Regions from separate parts of the Halodesulfovibrio marinisediminis DSM 17456 genome, predicted to be linked through region 2. Evidence: predicted binding sites of a transcription regulator. Region 2 holds the regulator's gene; each other region holds the start of a gene.
What was found. The regulator sigma-54, encoded in region 2, starts transcription at its own class of promoters, with help from an activator protein. The targets are predictions, from matches to a motif close to CTGGCACGGNNNNTGCTT.
Positions count from the first base shown of each region.

Region 1: a site for sigma-54 is predicted at 2,883-2,900, ahead of BUR09_RS12665 (DUF5320 domain-containing protein). Genes of this name have one in related genera too.
Region 3: a site for sigma-54 is predicted at 4,019-4,036, ahead of BUR09_RS05580 (glutamine synthetase III family protein). Genes of this name have one in related genera too.

Region 1 covers NZ_FSRG01000006.1:301,573-307,113, forward strand. The annotation lists gene BUR09_RS12645 (hypothetical protein) at 1-547, opposite strand, end outside; gene BUR09_RS12650 (hypothetical protein) at 637-1,254, opposite strand; gene BUR09_RS12655 (hypothetical protein) at 1,364-1,882, opposite strand; gene BUR09_RS12660 (hypothetical protein) at 2,007-2,513, opposite strand; gene BUR09_RS12665 (DUF5320 domain-containing protein) at 2,568-2,840, opposite strand; gene BUR09_RS12670 (hypothetical protein) at 3,141-3,668, opposite strand; gene BUR09_RS12675 (hypothetical protein) at 3,765-3,977, opposite strand; gene BUR09_RS12680 (STAS domain-containing protein) at 4,132-4,494, opposite strand; gene BUR09_RS12685 (STAS domain-containing protein) at 4,510-4,851, opposite strand; gene BUR09_RS12690 (ABC transporter substrate-binding protein) at 5,229-5,541, shown strand, end outside.
Region 2 covers NZ_FSRG01000003.1:781,680-787,220, reverse strand. The annotation lists gene BUR09_RS03800 (LptA/OstA family protein) at 1-191, shown strand, start outside; gene lptB (LPS export ABC transporter ATP-binding protein) at 192-914, shown strand; gene rpoN (RNA polymerase factor sigma-54) at 1,114-2,541, shown strand; gene hpf (ribosome hibernation-promoting factor, HPF/YfiA family) at 2,597-3,133, shown strand; gene BUR09_RS03780 (PTS sugar transporter subunit IIA) at 3,142-3,591, shown strand; gene rapZ (RNase adapter RapZ) at 3,604-4,494, shown strand; gene BUR09_RS03770 (PTS sugar transporter subunit IIA) at 4,526-4,960, shown strand; gene BUR09_RS03765 (PTS sugar transporter subunit IIB) at 4,964-5,419, shown strand.
Region 3 covers NZ_FSRG01000004.1:222,338-227,878, forward strand. The annotation lists gene BUR09_RS05575 (glutamine synthetase family protein) at 78-1,427, opposite strand; gene BUR09_RS05580 (glutamine synthetase III family protein) at 1,755-3,935, opposite strand; gene BUR09_RS05585 (lysophospholipid acyltransferase family protein) at 4,469-5,541, shown strand, end outside.

The DNA of each region.
Region 1 (5,541 bases), on a different contig from region 2:
GAGCGCCCTGAAGAAAGTTATTATACTGCCCCATAAAATCCTGAAGACGAATCATTTGAGTCTGGGTATCTGTGCCAAGGCTTTCGATTTTTGTATCAATTCTTGCAATCGCCGCTTTGATGTCTTCTTTCTTCATCTTGATTACATCATTTGGACTATGCCCAGATCTCTTTATCCAATACAAAACCAACTTTTCGCCTTTCGCCTTATCACCCAACGTTGGAAGCTTAAGGCCGTTCTCTTTCATCCAATCTTTTAATGACCTCGTTTTACCGAAAGAATCCTTAAAAGTTGTCGAATTTACATCTACGGCTTCATCATCGCCTGCATCTGAAAGCTTGCCTTGAAGGGCCTGCTTGGCAGCATAGGCATCTTTTAATCTCGACTGCCTTCTTTTGATCGTTTCCATCATATCTTTTGCTTTTGTTTTGGCATTTTCAGAAGCCAACATCTGCAATTCGGCAAACATTCTGCTCAAGCTTTTACCACCAACAACATCAGCACCGACTCCTGCAGGGCCACCTGCTTTATCAAAATGAATAGACATGTGTACTCCGTATTTTTACCTGCCCCCCCGACATAATCATTGAAATAATACTTTAGAGTCAGGTATGAAGTTTGTATTGTAGGATAATATTATCGTGATAAAATTGCGTTCAGAGTCTGCTTACCATCACCAGTGGTCCTATGCGCACCCTGTAAGTAGTTATTATACTGCCCCATAAAGTCTTGAAGGCGAATCATCTGGGACTGAGTATCTGTACTCAAGCTTTCAATGTGGGTAGTAATTCTTGGAATAGCAGCCTTAATGTCATCGTTAGTCAAAAACACATCAGTTGTTTTTATGCCAACCAACTTTTGTATGCCTAAAAAGATATTCTTATTCATATGCGTTTTTTTAGCCGCCTCATCCGCTCTCTCACCCGACGATGAAACCTTATAGCCATGATCCTTCATCCAATCTTTTAACAGCCTTTTTTTACCTGTAGAATCAGTAAACGTTTTGGTATTAATATTTACAGGCTTATAATCTGCCGAAGGACGCAGCTCTTTGAGCAAGTTTTTAACAATGTATGAATCTTTTAAGTCGGTCTGTCTTTTTTTTATCGCATCCATTAACTCTGTTGCTTTTGTTTTGGCATTATCAGAAGCTAGCATCTGCAACTCAGCAAACATTCGGCTCAAGCTTTTACCACCAACAACATCGCCACCTACCCCAGAAGGACCACCAACCTTATCAAACTGAATAGACATATTCCGCTCCAAAGACTGTATAATGAATTAATCTGAAAAATTTAAAAAAGTTAAATTAAAGCCGATAGGTCAAAAACTTACTCATGAGGAAGAGTTAACAGCTACTCTTCTAACGTGATAAAATTGCATTCAAGGTCTGTTTGCCATCACCGATAGACTTATGTGCTCCCTGAAGGAAGTTGTTGTATTGTCCCATAAAGTCCTGAAGGCGAATCATCTGCGTCTGAGTATCTGTTCCCAGACTTTCAATATGGGTATCAATCCTTGCGATGGCGGCTTTAATATCGTCTTTACTCAGTTTCGACTTTGGATTAGCAACGCCATTATTCTCCATCCACTTATTTAATGACATGGCATTGCCTCTAGCGTCCTTATAAGACTCGCGATATGTGTAAATGCCGTACGTTGCCCTATCTTTCGCACTTTGAAGAGCCTTCTTACAAGCATACGCATCTTTAAGCCTTGTCTGCTTCGTCTTAATCGTATCCATCAGATCTGTTGCTTTTGTTTTGGCATTATCAGAAGCCATCATCTGCAATTCAGCAAACATTCTACTTAAGCTTTTGCCACCGACAACATCCCCACCAATTCCTGAGAGACCATTTGTTTTATCAAACTGAATTGACATTTTTCGCTCCAAATACGACACACTGACTTAATCAAAAAACTCGACACATACAGGTCAAAAGCTTACTCACAAGCAAAGCTAACTATCCCCCCTTACTCATGAGTAAGATTAAACACCTGCTCTTCTACCGTGATAAAATTGCATTCAAAGTCTGTTTGCCATCACCAATAGATTTGTGCGCACCCTGAAGGAAGTTGTTGTATTGTCCCATAAAGTCCTGAAGGCGAATCATCTGAGTCTGGGTATCCGTACCCAAGCTCTCAATATGGGTATTAATCCTTGCAATAGCCGCTTTCACCTCATCTTTATTCAGCTTCGTCCCGGGATTACTAATGCCATTCTTCTTCATACCTTCTTTTAATTTTACGGTCTTACCGCTAGCATCCTTATAAGTCGTGCTATTTGTGTTCACACCATCCTTCTTACCCTGAAGAGCCTGTTTACAAGCATACGCATCTTTAAGCTTTTTCTGCTTTGTTCTGATAGTATCCATCAAATCTGTTGCCTTCTTTTTGGCATTATCAGAAGCCAACATCTGCAGTTCAGCGAACATTCGGCTTAAGCTTTTACCACCAACAACATCCCCACCAACACCTGAAAGACCACTTGCTGAATTAAAATGAACAGACATTTTTTACTCCATACATTGTAATAGGTTGACTCTATTTTAAGCTAACAAGATGCATTATACACGCATCATCCCTCGACGATTCATCGGAGCCTTTGCAGAAGAAACTGGTTCAACTACTCGCACATTTTCTGCACCCGCACGCTCCGCTTCTCGCTGACAGTTTTTCATTGCTTCTTGAACTTCAGCAGGGGCAGCAGCCAGCGCCTCTTCGTACGTAGCAAATTCACTCTGCCCCAAAATTGATGTAAGTTCCTCGCGCTGCTCATTCAGTGCCTCAAGCTGCTCTTCAAGCATGTCTACTTCATTAAGTAGGTTCTCAATATTCATAAAAAATCTCCTTACCTTTAGATCAAAACAGTACTTTCAATTAAGCACAAAACATGCCAACTCATAACCAACTAAAATACAAAGTCTTTTTTAAAAAAGCACTGTTGCCAGCTTCTGCAACTTTTTTTGGCACTTGGCAAAAGTCTTGGTACTCGGCACGCAAATTTGTCCAGCCTGAACGCCTCGTTGAAAGTTTTACCTATTGTTAAAAAACCACTAAAACGCCCCGCCTCATTCACAAACAACTACAAGTTATTCTTCACGCATATCTGTTCATGAATGTATAAAACGGGTTCCGCCCTAACGTGATAAAATTGCGTTCAAAGTTTGTTTTCCATCGCCGATAGCTTTGTGGGCACCCTGAAGAAAGTTGTTGTATTGCCCCATAAAGTCCTGAAGACGAATCATTTGTGTCTGGGTATCTGTGCCCAAACTTTCAATATGGGTATTAATCCTTGCAATTGCTGCTTTAACATCGTCTTTCTTCATAACTAGCTTCGGATTCTTAATGCCATTTTGCGGCATCCAGAGCCAAGCATTCGTCAATTTGCCTGATGAATCTTTAAAATTCGCGTGTAATGGTGATACGGTCTTATCATCATTATCCGACTTCGACTGAAGCTCCTGAAGAGCCTGTTTACAAGCGTAGGCATCTTTTAATCTGGTTTGTTTTGTTTTGATTGTATCCATCAAGTCTTTTGCTTTTCTTTTAGCGTTGTCAGAAGCCATCATCTGCAACTCAGCAAACATTCTGCTTAAGCTTTTGCCACCAACAACATCATTACCAACACCTGAAAGACCACCCATTTTATCAACGTTCATAGACATAATTCACTCCGTATATTGTTCCCTTTTTCCTTACTCCCCAAAATAACTATACAGTAACAGAACGCACCTTGGGACTTTAACGGAAAGATCAGGTAACTACTCACTCATATCCAGCACAGAGCATTCTGCTTCTTGCTGACTACTTTTCATTGCTTCTTGAACTTCCGCAGGTGCAGCAGCTAACGCCTCTTCATAGGTCGCAAATTCACTCTGTCCCAAAACCGATGAAAGCTCCTCATGCTGTTCATTAAGCGCCTGAAGCTGCTCTTCAAGAGAATCAACTTCACTAATCAACTTCTCAATATTCATAAGAAAATCCCTTCTAATTGAATTTTTAATCGTTACACCTGACTAAGCACAACGCGTGCCAAAACTTAACATGCTAGAAAAAAAGAGCTTTTTTCAAAAAAACCTAAAAAGCTCAACTTGCAACTTTTTAGGCACATAGCAAAAATGTTGGCACTCACCGCAATGATTCTGCCTGCTTAAGAGCCCCTTCTTGCGTTTCAAATATTGTTAGCAACGCATTAAACCCAGACACCTCAAAAATATCCTTCACAAACGAAGATAAATTACAAAAAAACAGCTGGGTACCGTATCTCCTGCTCTGCTTCACCATTAAAAGCAACGTGCGAAGCCCAGCAGAGCTTAAGTACTCGACACCTTCCATATCAATCACGACAGCTATTCTGTCTGAAAGAATATGATGCGCTAGATTTTTTTCGAGTATTGACCCCGACACAACATCCAAATGGCCTGAAAGGTGCATAAGAAGGGATGTCCCAACAACTTCTTCCGTAATTTTTATTCTATTTTCTTCATTCATGGGCAGTCATCAAAATTACTTTGTCTCTAAAAAAGAAATCGCATCCTGAACCGACTCTTCAACATGCAAGATAGACAAAAAGCCTGATATCTTAAAAACATCGTATATAGTTGAAGAGAGATTGCAGAAAATGATTTCGCCCCGCTGCATTTTAACTTTTTTCATGAGCATCAAAATAGAACGCAGCCCTGCTGAACTGATATAACTTACATTTTCAAAATTAATTACAGTCTTAGAGCCATCATACTCTATGTGTTCAATGCATAACACTTCAAATTGCTGTGCAGTACTTGCATCAAGACTTCCTTCTGCATGCAATATTCCTATTGATTCTACTTTATCAAATGCAACCTTCAATTTAACAATCCTCAAAATAAGTTTTTATAGACAAATAAAAGTTTTTTTTTTGCATTTATTTTTTTTTAAGATTTGCAACATAATTTTTTTCAATAAAATATTTACATCGTTCTTATTTAGAACTATCACGACTATAGAATTTTGTGCGTAATTCAACGTTAAAGCGATACTATATATTTTTTTTCAACAAGACAAACAAATTATAAAAAAAACACGTAGTAATATACAAGTAAACTTAGCAGTAACATGTACCATGCTTTTTAAAGTGGTTAATTTTTGGTTAAGACAACTGCAAAGCAATCTCTATTTTTTACTACAACAACGAAACATGAACACTGTTTATAAAAAATAGAACGATGCAACAGGACACATTATTTATGAACCGTATTCTATTGAAGCTCATAATAGCATCCCTCTTTCTGCTCGCAGGTACACAACCTTTGATCGCAGCTTCTCCCACTCACGTACGCATTGCATATATTGAAGGAGGACCATTCTGGCTTTACGACAGAACCTATACCGCCTTCAAGAAAGCGCTAAGCACTTACACTGACATCAAGCCAACCTACGTAGAAAAATTCAGCATTGGTTGGGATTCTTCCCCAGAAATCCTAAAAAAAACAGCCCAGACTATCTCTGAAAGAGAAGATCTGGACCTAATTATCGCAGCCGGAACTGCAGCAAGTAAGG
Region 2 (5,541 bases):
AAGCAACCTACACTTTAAAGGATGAACTGCTCGTCATGACTGGTTCTCCAAAATTAAGTGAAGGGAAAAACACAATTACTGGCAACAAGATCAAGTTCTGGGTAAAAGAAAACCGTAGTGAAGTGCTTGGTTCCTCCAGCCAGCCAGTAGAAGCAATTTTTTCAGCACCAAGTAACAAGGTAAAAAAATAAATGTCTGTTATTCAAGCTGAAGGACTCTGCAAGATTTACGGCAAACGCGAGGTTGTCCGCAATATCAACCTGAAAATGGAGCAGGGCGAAATTGTAGGACTTCTCGGACCTAACGGTGCAGGTAAGACCACTACGTTCTACATGCTCATCGGTATTATCAAACCAAATGCAGGTGTTGTACGTGTAGATGATATGGAAGTTACAGACTGGCCATTGCACGAACGTGCTCGAATCGGTCTAAGTTACCTTCCTCAGGAAAGCTCTGTTTTCAAAAAACTGACTGTGTATCAAAACTTGCAGCTCATTTTAGAACAAACAGAACTTTCCCGAGATGCTCAGAAAAGACGCGCCGAAGAATTAATGGAAGAATTCGGCATCAGCCATATTCGTGATACTCACGCAATGCATATCTCCGGTGGTGAACGTCGTCGTCTTGAAATTGCCCGTGCACTTATCCGTGACCCGAAGTTTATTCTCCTCGACGAACCGTTTGCTGGTATTGATCCTCTAGCTGTTGACGACATTCAGGACATCATCCGCAAATTGCGTGATAAAGGGATGGGCGTTCTTATTTCCGACCACAACGTTAGAGAAACATTAAAAATTTGCGATAGAGCCAACCTTGTTTACGAAGGGCAGATCATTCTTTCCGGCACACCGCAGGAGATTGTTAACAACCCGAAGGCGCGTAGCGTCTACCTTGGAGAAGGTTTTAGTCTCTAGCATTTTGATAAAAAATATAATTTGCACATGTGCAACTGTAAAAAGCCCGTACAACGGGCTTTTTTCTTGGTTGCATATAACGTTCCTATGTGGCAAAAAAGAAGTCAGTTATCTAATTTGGAATGTTTTTTGATAGGCAGTACTCATACATTATATTTCAGCTTTTTAGCTAGTCGAACCACATAGGACATTCTTATATATGGCTCTTGAACTTCGCCAACAATTAAAGCTCGCTCAGCAGCTTGTAATGACCCCGCAATTGCAGCAGGCAATCAAACTGTTGCAGCTTTCACGCGTGGAACTTGCTGAAACCGTTCAGCAAGAGCTGCTGGAGAACCCTTTTTTGGAAGAGTCCTTAGAAGAACGTGTAAATCCAGACAAAACTTCTGACGCAGAACAGCGAAAAAACGAACAGGAAGCTTACGACAAAGAGCTTTCAAACAACGCTGACTGGGAAGACTATCTGGGCGATTTTTCAAGCACTACCAAACAGGTTTCGATGCGGGAATCTGAAGCACTGGAAGAAATGAGCTCTTTTGAAGCTCGTCTTGCCCCTGCTCCAACGTTAGATGGACATCTGAACTGGCAGTTGATGCTTTCTCCCCTCACTAAAGAACAGATTCGAGTTGGAGAGGTTGTCATTGGTAACATCAGTTCTAATGGGTACTTACATGTATCTTCCGAAGAACTGGCTCAAATTGCTCAAAGCGACGTTGAAACTGTTGAACAAATGATTGCGCATATCCAACAGTTTGACCCTGTCGGAGTAGCTGCTCGCACCCCACAGGAATGCCTGCTTGTTCAAGTAAAAGCCCTTAACTATGATCGTGACCCAATCCTTGTAGATATCATTACCAACCATCTTGAGGATCTGGAAAAGCGCCGTTACAAGCCGCTTGCACGAAAATACAAAATTTCTCTTGAAGATCTCAAAGAGTATCTTGATGTAATCCAGAGCCTCGACCCTATGCCGGGAGCTCGGTTCAGCGGAGGAGAGCCGCATTACGTTTCTCCAGACGTTTACATTTACGAATACGAAGGGGACTTCGTCATTGTCCTTAATGAAGACGGACTGCCTCAGTTGCAGCTCAGTGAGCTGACTGAGCAACTCCCAAAAACGATCAATTCGGAAGAAAAAGACTATTATCAGGATAAAATGCGTTCCGCATCCTGGCTTATAAAAAGTCTGTACCAACGGCAGCGAACTTTGTATAAGGTAGTTGAAAGTATCGTTAAATATCAAAAAGAATTCTTCCAAGACGGCGTTACCTCGTTAAAGCCGTTAATTCTTAAAGACATTGCTGACGATATCGGCATGCATGAATCAACGGTAAGCCGTATTACAACCAATAAGTATATTTCGACCCCGCACGGTATCTTCGAACTCAAGTTCTTCTTCAACAGTGCAATTGGCCTTGATGATGGTAGTCAGGTCGGATCTGAGAGCGTTAAGGCTCTTATTAAAAAACTTATTAGTGAAGAAAATACGAAAAAACCATTAAGCGACGAAAAAATCGGAGAAATCTTAAAAGAAAAACTGCAGGTTAACATTGCACGAAGAACTGTAGCTAAATACCGTACCGCAATGAATATCCCTTCATCATCCAAGAGAAAGGTGGTATTCTAGAAGCGAACCCAGCTGACTCACAGGGTTTCAAAAAGTATCCAAATTAGGAGGCAACATGAACATCGCATTCACTTTCAAGAACTTTGAGCCTTCCAATCACCTTAAAGCATATGCCAATCGTCGCTTCAGCAAGCTTGGCAGATTCTTACTGAACCCTGAACATGTGGAAATGCAAGTCTCACTTTCTGTTGACAATTTCCGCCACAAAGCCGAAATTTCACTTGTAACGGATAACTTTACATATTCCGCTACTGAACAGTCTGAAGACATGTATGCAACGGTTGATCTGATTCGAGATAAACTCAAAGCACAGATCATCCGAAGTACGGAAAAACTGCAAAAGAAACGTAAGGGCACAGAAAAGCCTATTCTCGAAGGGACGATCCCTCTGGAAGAAATAGCAGAATCAGAACGAACCATTTTCGGAGTGAGTGATTTTGTACCTCAACCAATGGATCTTGATGAAGCCGCTATGCAACTTGATGCGCTTGATTATGATTTCCTTGTTTTTCTTAATACCGAAACCGAGCGGGTTAACATCATGTACCGCCGAAAAGATAACAACTTCGGCTTGATAGATCCCGCTTACTAGGAAAAGTAATGAAACTGGGTGAATACCTGGAAAAAGAACTTGTATTGCCGGAGCTTACCGCCAGCACCAAACAAGAGGCGCTGGCGGAGCTTCTGGCTCCTGTTGTTAAAAAAAATCCATCACTCGATGCAGAAGAAGTATTTAATGTTCTTATGGAGCGAGAAGCTCTTGGAACCACAGGCATCGGTAATGGAATCGCCATTCCACACGGAAAACTTGCTTCACTTGATAAAATAGTAGTCGTGGCAGGTCGCAGTTTTGAAGGGCTGGATTTTGATGCTCTAGACCAAAAGCCATGCAAGATTTTCTTTATGGTACTTGCTCCGGAAAACGTAGCAGGAACACATTTACGCATTCTAGCCCAGATCTCCAGACTTCTGAAAGACGAAGATTTCAAACAATTGTTTATGGAATCTGACTCCCAAGAAGCACTGTGGAACCTTTTATCTGCAGCCTAGCACAAATACACTATGACCTCTGTAGCTCAGCAAACAATCCCTCTAATTATTGTTGCCGGCCTCTCTGGAGCTGGCAAAAGTAGTGCCCTTAAAGTCTTTGAAGACATGGCGTACTACACTATCGATGGACTTCCGGTGTCTATGGCACCTCAATTTTTAGAAGTGCTCACCGGATGTGGGCTTGAGAGTTACAAAGGAATTGTGCTTGGTGTAGACGTTCGGCAGTGTACATTAAAAAATGGATGGTCTGACTTCATCGAAGTATTATGTGCAGCAGGCTATGCTCCGACAGTCATTTTTCTTGAATCACGTGCTGATGTAATTCTCCGCCGATATAAAGAAACGAGACGTCCGCATCCTTTTGAAGGACATGGAGTAGGGCTTGAACAAGCCATGACAAACGAGCGTATTCTCATGGCACCTGCCCGTGTAGAAGCAGATTTTATCTTTGATACTTCAGAATATTCTATTCACGACCTACGCCGCGTGTTGCAACGCAGATGGCAGTCAGAAGAAAACGATGTAAAAGGTCTTAAAGTTCATCTTATGAGCTTTGGCTTTAAGCATAGTACTCCTTCTGAAGCAGATATGATTTTTGACCTACGCTTCTTGCCAAACCCACACCATGATCCAGAGTTACGAAAGTATACGGGCCAAGATGATGTTGTGGTAAGCTATGTTCTTAAACACAGTATGGGACAAACATATCTAAAAAAGCTTGAAGATTTATTACACTTTACTCTTCTGCAAATGGAGAAAGAAGGGCGGTACCGAATTACCATTGCCTTTGGATGCACTGGTGGAAAACACCGCTCTGTTTCGGTAACTGAGGCCATATACGAATTTTTGAAAAAAACTGACTTTGCTGTTTCAAAAGAGCACCGTCATATTAACTTGGCGTAACGCCTAAGCTAACAACTATACATAAAATCTCATGTCTACCACATTTCCTGAAGAAAAAAATATCGGTGTAGTTATTGTCACCCATACCAACTACGGCGCCGCATTGTTAAGTGCTGCAGAAGTCATTATGGGCAAACAACCTTCTTGCGAAACTGTAAGCGTTGACAGCGAAAAAGATGTTTCGGAAACAGTAGCATCCATTAAAGAAATGGTTGAGCGTGTAGACGAGGGACGCGGTGTTCTCATCCTTACTGATATGTTTGGCGGAACTCCAACCAACTTAAGCTTGTCATTACTCGGAACCAGACATCTGGAAGTTCTTACCGGTGTAAACCTTCCAATGCTGCTTAAAGTCTTCGGATGCCGTACCATGACATTAGATCGACTTGCTATTGAAGCAAAAGATGCTGGTGGCAAGGGTATTGTAATGGCCGGTGAAATTCTACGAAGCAAGGTTAATGAGTAAGTTATGGCTTGGATTCGCATCGACAACCGACTTATTCATGGTCAGGTCATTGAAACTTGGATTCCTTACACGAATGCTAAACACCTGCTCGTAGTAAATGATGATTTTGCAGATGACGTTCTACGCCAGCAAATTGCTACTCTCGCTATCCCTGGGCGAATCTCTGTAGATTTTATCCATGTGGCAGACATTATGAGTTATGCTCAGCACAATAATCTGCAAGAAACACTTATTATTGTTGCAGACTGTGATGACGCTAAACGAATTCATGACGAAGGTTTTTCTTTTGAATCAATTAACATTGGCAACCTGCATTATGCTCCGGGCAAAAAACAGCTCTGTGATCATATTGCCATTTCAGATCATGATGAAGAATGCCTAAAATTTTTTGCCAACCATGAAATCATTCTCGATTTTCGCTGCGTTCCCAACCAACCATTACAAATTAAGGGGCTATAGTAATGGACGCTGTATTTCCTGTTGTACAACTTTCTTCAATGTCCTGGATTAGTGGCTACGCTTTTTTTTTGCCATCCTAGCGCTGCTACGAACAAATGTTAATTTAGGTTTTGTTGAACGCC
Region 3 (5,541 bases), on a different contig from region 2:
ATACACGATAAGCGTTAATAAAGCAGCCGGAGTCTGTAACAGACTCCGGCTGCTTTATTTATTTGAATGACGTGTGACTACAGAATTGGAAGGTATTTGCGAAGTTCAAACTCAGAAACATGGGTGCGGTATTCGTCCCACTCGATAAATTTGTTCTTTACAAGGTTGGAGTGCATGTGCTCACCAAGAATGCTCTTCATCAACTCGGAGTCTTTCAAGTGTGTAACAGCCTCATGTAAGGAGCCCGGAAGAGACTCAATGCCTTTCGCAGTGAGGTCTTCAGTTTCCATTGCAAAGATATTTTCTTCAACTGCAGCCGTAAGTTCGTAGCCTTTTTCTATGCCCTCAAGGCCGGCACCAAGTGTTGCAGCAAAGCAAAGGTAAGGGTTTGCAGCAGGGTCTGGACTGCGCAATTCAATGCGTGTGGCCTGTTCTTTGCCTGGCTTATAGCATGGCACGCGGATAAGTGATGATCTGTTGCACTGTGCCCATGCAACGTACACAGGAGCTTCGAAACCCGGTAACAGACGCTTGTAGGAGTTAACCCATTGGTTAGTAATACAAGTGTATTCCTTAGCGTGCTTAAGGAGGCCTGCGATGTAGCTGCGTGCTTCCGAAGAGAGGTTGTGTGGATCGTTTGCATCAAAGAATGCGTTTTTGCCGTTTTTAAACAAGGACTGATGTACATGCATGCCGGAGCCGTTTTCACCGAAGAGCGGCTTAGGCATAAACGTAGCGTAACAACCGTGTTTACGGGCAATTTCTTTTACGACCACCTTATAGGTCATGGCGATATCAGCCATTCTGAGAGCTTCGGAGTAGCGAAGGTCAATTTCGTGCTGTGAAGGAGCTACTTCATGGTGAGAGTATTCAACATCTACGCCCATTTTTTCCAAGGCAAAAATGATTTCGCGGCGAACGTCGTTGCCCATGTCGAGAGGTGGCGCGTCAAAATAGCCACCGGAGTCGAGAGCCTGCGGGTTCTTGGAGTCAGTAAAGAGGAAAAATTCCAGTTCAGGTCCTACATAGTAGGTGTATCCTTTCTGAGCAGCTTTTTCGATGAGCTTGCGCAGGATGTAGCGTGGATCGCCTTCGTATGGAGTGCCATCCGGATTTTTGATGTCGCAGAACATGCGAGCTACCGGACGGTCGAATGGACGCCATGAGCAAATCTGGAATGTGGTTGCGTCTGGATATGCTACCATGTCGGATTCTTCAATGCGGGTGAAGCCGAGGATTGAAGAACCGTCAAAGCCCATACCTTCTTCAAAAGCTGCTTCCAGTTCTTTAGGTGTCACCTGAAAACTTTTAAGTGTACCTAATATGTCAACGAACCAGAACTGAACAAAACTAATGTTATGTTCTTTTACTGCACGGATAACGTCGTCACCGTTTTTGCAATTAAAAACCGTATATTCTTCTCTCACAAAATACCTCCCAGTAAGGCAAGCCTGTTGATTTAGCTAACAGGAATCTTTGCCTGTTTCCTAAAAATCCTACAATTTTTACGGGGATACGTTGAGTTGTCTTAAAAATGATTGCGTTTTTTAAGGCTCTTCCCTGTTATTCACGGGCGCATCATTAAACAGCATCCAAATGAATAGCAAGCAGTTAAAAGCATCCTTGTTTACAAAAATGTCACATAATGTTTTTTTTTTCTATCCCTTATTTTATTAGCACAAAAAAAACTCCCCTGTCTCTTACAAGACAGGGGAGTAACTTTGCCTAAGAGGAGGCCGGCATGGTGGAGATACTTATTTGATGAACAGCATTTCCTGATAGGTAGGTAGTGGCCAGAGATCGTCTGCTACGATTTCTTCCAGTCTGTCTGCGTACTCACGGAGTTCTGTCATAACTGGCAGTACTTTGTTGCACAGGAACTGTGCGTGCTCCTGCTCGTCGGAGTGTTTCTGAGTAAGCATGGTTTCGAGTTCATTTGCAGCGGACTCAAGACCGTTCAGGTTTTCAGTAAGCGTAGTTAATGGCCCCTGAACACAACCCAGACCAAGTTCCTTCATGTTTAAGCAGTTGCGGGCAAGTTCAGTCTGGTAGCGAACTGCAGCAGGAAGGATAGAGGTGCGGGAAATTTTGATAGCAAGTCCAACTTCAGTCTGAATAGCATTGACGTACTGTTCAAAGAAGATGGAGGTACGGCTATCGAGTTCGCGCTTGGAGAGAACGCCAAAGCTTTCAAATAATTTCACACTTTCATCGGTGTTAAGTGCTGGCAGTGCTTCAGGAGTAGTGCGGAGGTTAGCAAGACCGCGTTTTTCAGCTTCTACTGCCCATTCAGAAGAGTAGCCGTCACCGTTGAATATAACAGCATCATGCTCCTGAATGATTTCCTGAATAATTTTGGTTACTGCATCGTTGAGTTCCCAGTTCTCACCGTACATGAGGTTCTCAAGACGGTTGGAAATGTAATCCAGAGAGTCAGCAAGAATAGTGTTAAGTATAAGCTGTGCACCGGCGATTGACTGGCTGGAGCCAACTGCACGGAACTCAAAACGGTTGCCTGTGAAAGCAAATGGGCTTGTACGGTTACGGTCACCTGCGTCCATTGGCAGTGGCGGCAAAGTGTCTACGCCTACACGCAGGATGCCTTTTGCTTTAGAGGTAACCTCGTCACCTTTTTTGATCTGCTCAAAAATATCGGTAAGCTGCTGTCCGAGGAAGATGGACATGATCGCCGGAGGTGCTTCGTTAGCGCCAAGACGGTGATCGTTGCTAGCGCATGCCACACTGGAGCGGAGCAGTGGGCCGTTTTTGTGAACCGCACGGATCATCGCTGCACAGAAAAGCAGGAACTGTGCGTTTTCATGCGGAGTTTCGCCTGGATCAAAAAGGCTGCCGAAGTCGCCATTACCGATGGAGTAGTTCAAGTGTTTACCGGAACCGTTGATGCCTGCAAACGGTTTTTCGTGCATGAGACACGCCATACCGTAGCGTTTAGCAACACTTTTCAATACGCTCATGATCATCTGGTTATGGTCATTCGCGAGGTTGGAGTCCTCAAACATCGGAGCAATTTCGTACTGACCAGGTGCAACCTCGTTGTGACGGGTTTTTACTGGTACACCGAGTTTGTAGAGATCGCGTTCAACTTCGATCATGAAAGCGAGAACACGTTTAGGAATGGTGCCGAAGTAATGGTCGTCCTGTTCCTGACCTTTCGCAGGCTTTGCACCGAAAAGGGTGCGGCCGGCAAGATAGAGGTCCGGACGTGCGAAGTAGAAGTTGCGGTCAACAAGGAAATATTCCTGTTCAACACCGGCAAAGTTCTGAATGCGTCCAAAATTTTTGTGACCGAGCAGCTTGAGCAGGCGGCTAGTCTGAGTGTGAATTGCCTGGTTTGAACGAAGAAGCGGAGTTTTTTTGTCGAGAGCTTCGCCGGTCCAAGAAACAAACGCTGTCGGGATGCAAAGGAATACCCCGTTGTCGTTTTCTAAAAGGTATGCAGGGTTTGTAATGTCCCATGCAGTGTAGCCGCGCGCTTCAAAAGTGGTACGCAAACCGCCGTTAGGGAAGCTGGAGGCATCAGGTTCACCCTGAATAAGGGTAGAGCCGGAGAATTGAGCAATCGCACCGCCACGGCCGTCAGGCTCAAGGAAGCTGTCATGTTTTTCAGCGGTGAGGCCTGTCAGCGGGTAAAATACGTGTGTGTAATGTGTCGCACCTCTGGAGAGGGCCCACTCTTTCATTGCGGAAGCTACTGCATCTGCAATGGATGGGTCCATCTGCTCGCCATTTTCCATTGTGCGTTTGAGAGATTTGTACACAGGCTTAGGAAGGTGTTCCTGCATGACTTTGTCATTGAACACGTTACAGCCAAACAGGTCTGTTGGCTTCTCTTCAAGGAAGTTTAAAGGCTTACTTGTTGATGTTGTTTTGTTTACTGCCGAAATGGCGTTAAGTCTTGCTAACGATCCACTCATGAAATCTCTCCTTTAAACTGATTCGCGCAATATAAAATGGTACATGCCTCGTAAGGCTTTTGCATGCTTCGTTGGTAAATATAAAGCATATATAGTGCCAGTTCTGTAAATACAGTGTGTTACAGAAAATAGGTATTTAAGTTGAGTTGTAGATATGACAATTTTGTCAGAAAGACAATGCTGAAAGTGCGCGTTTTAACAATATTGTCAAAAATGAGTCCATAAAAATGTTGTATGGAGAAATTAGAATAACAATTTTGTAAAAAGACATCTGTTCTGTGAGTATGTACCTACTTTAAGGGGCGGGGGCACTATGCAATTGTAATCGAATTATCACAATCCCAAATTTTTTGCCAAAGTAGTAATGAGCTGGAATCATAGTTTTTTTAAGTCGATTTTTTATTAAAAAACCGATAGGTGACTGAAAAACTGATGTAATTATTATGCACTATCTTTTGAAATATAGTGTACGATGAAAGTACATTCATTAACCATAACATGTAGTAAGTGAATTTAGCCCTGAGAGGTTGGCCATGATGAGACGGAGTATTGAAGATATAAATATTAATCTAGATTTTATTCCGCCTAAGGTTAAGAAGGTGTTGGCACCGATCAAAAAGCCATTGATGCACATGACTCGTGTAGATGGGTTGTTTAATGTGTACGACAGCATCTCCCGGCGAGAAAATCCCCTTGATTTTTGTCAGAATGGATTGGAGATCTTAAATGTAAAGATGGAGGCTCTGGGCAGAGGGCTGAGCGATATACCGCTGGATAAGCCGCTTGTTATCGTTTCCAACCATCCATTTGGCGGTATTGAAGGACTGGGGCTCATGGCAGAAATGTTGCCATTACGTCCTGAGTGTAAGTTCCTTGCGAATTTCTTACTTGGAGTCATGCCAGAGCTGCGTCCATGCATGATTGAAGTAAATCCTTTTGATACCAAAGAGGCTCGTCGTGCTAATGTCCGTGGACTTCGTAATGCCATTTCCCATGTTTCAGAAGGTGGAAGCCTTGTGGTGTTCCCTGCTGGAGAAGTTTCCCACCTTCAACCTAAACTGGGTGGTATTGTTGATCCTGTTTGGAACCGAAACGTAGCGCGAATTATCCGCAAAACTAATGCAGATGTTCTTCCTCTCTATTTCCATGGACGTAATAGCCTGTTCTTTAATATGATGGGCATGGTGCATCCTCTTGCACGCACAGCATTGCTTCCTGCACAGCTTTATAACAAACGGAATAAGAAAATTACCTACAGCGTGGGGAATATTATCCCGTCAAGCATGCTGAAGACCTTTGCAACAGAAGATGATGTGACAAACTACCTGCGTGTACGTAGCTATTCACTTGCAAAGCGTCCTTCTTCCAAGAAATTTTTTATACCATTCAAAAAAGAAAAAGATCAGATGGAAATTGCAGAAGCTCGTCCGCATGATTCGCTTCTGAGAGAAATCGAAAATCTTCCGAAAGAGCAAATCTTAGTAAATGAAAACGGGTTTACCGTATTCGAAGCTCAAGCATTCCAGATTCCGAACATGTTGCACGATCTTGGCCGCCTGCGTGAATTAACCTTCCGTCCTGTCGGGGAAGGTACAGGTCTCGATCT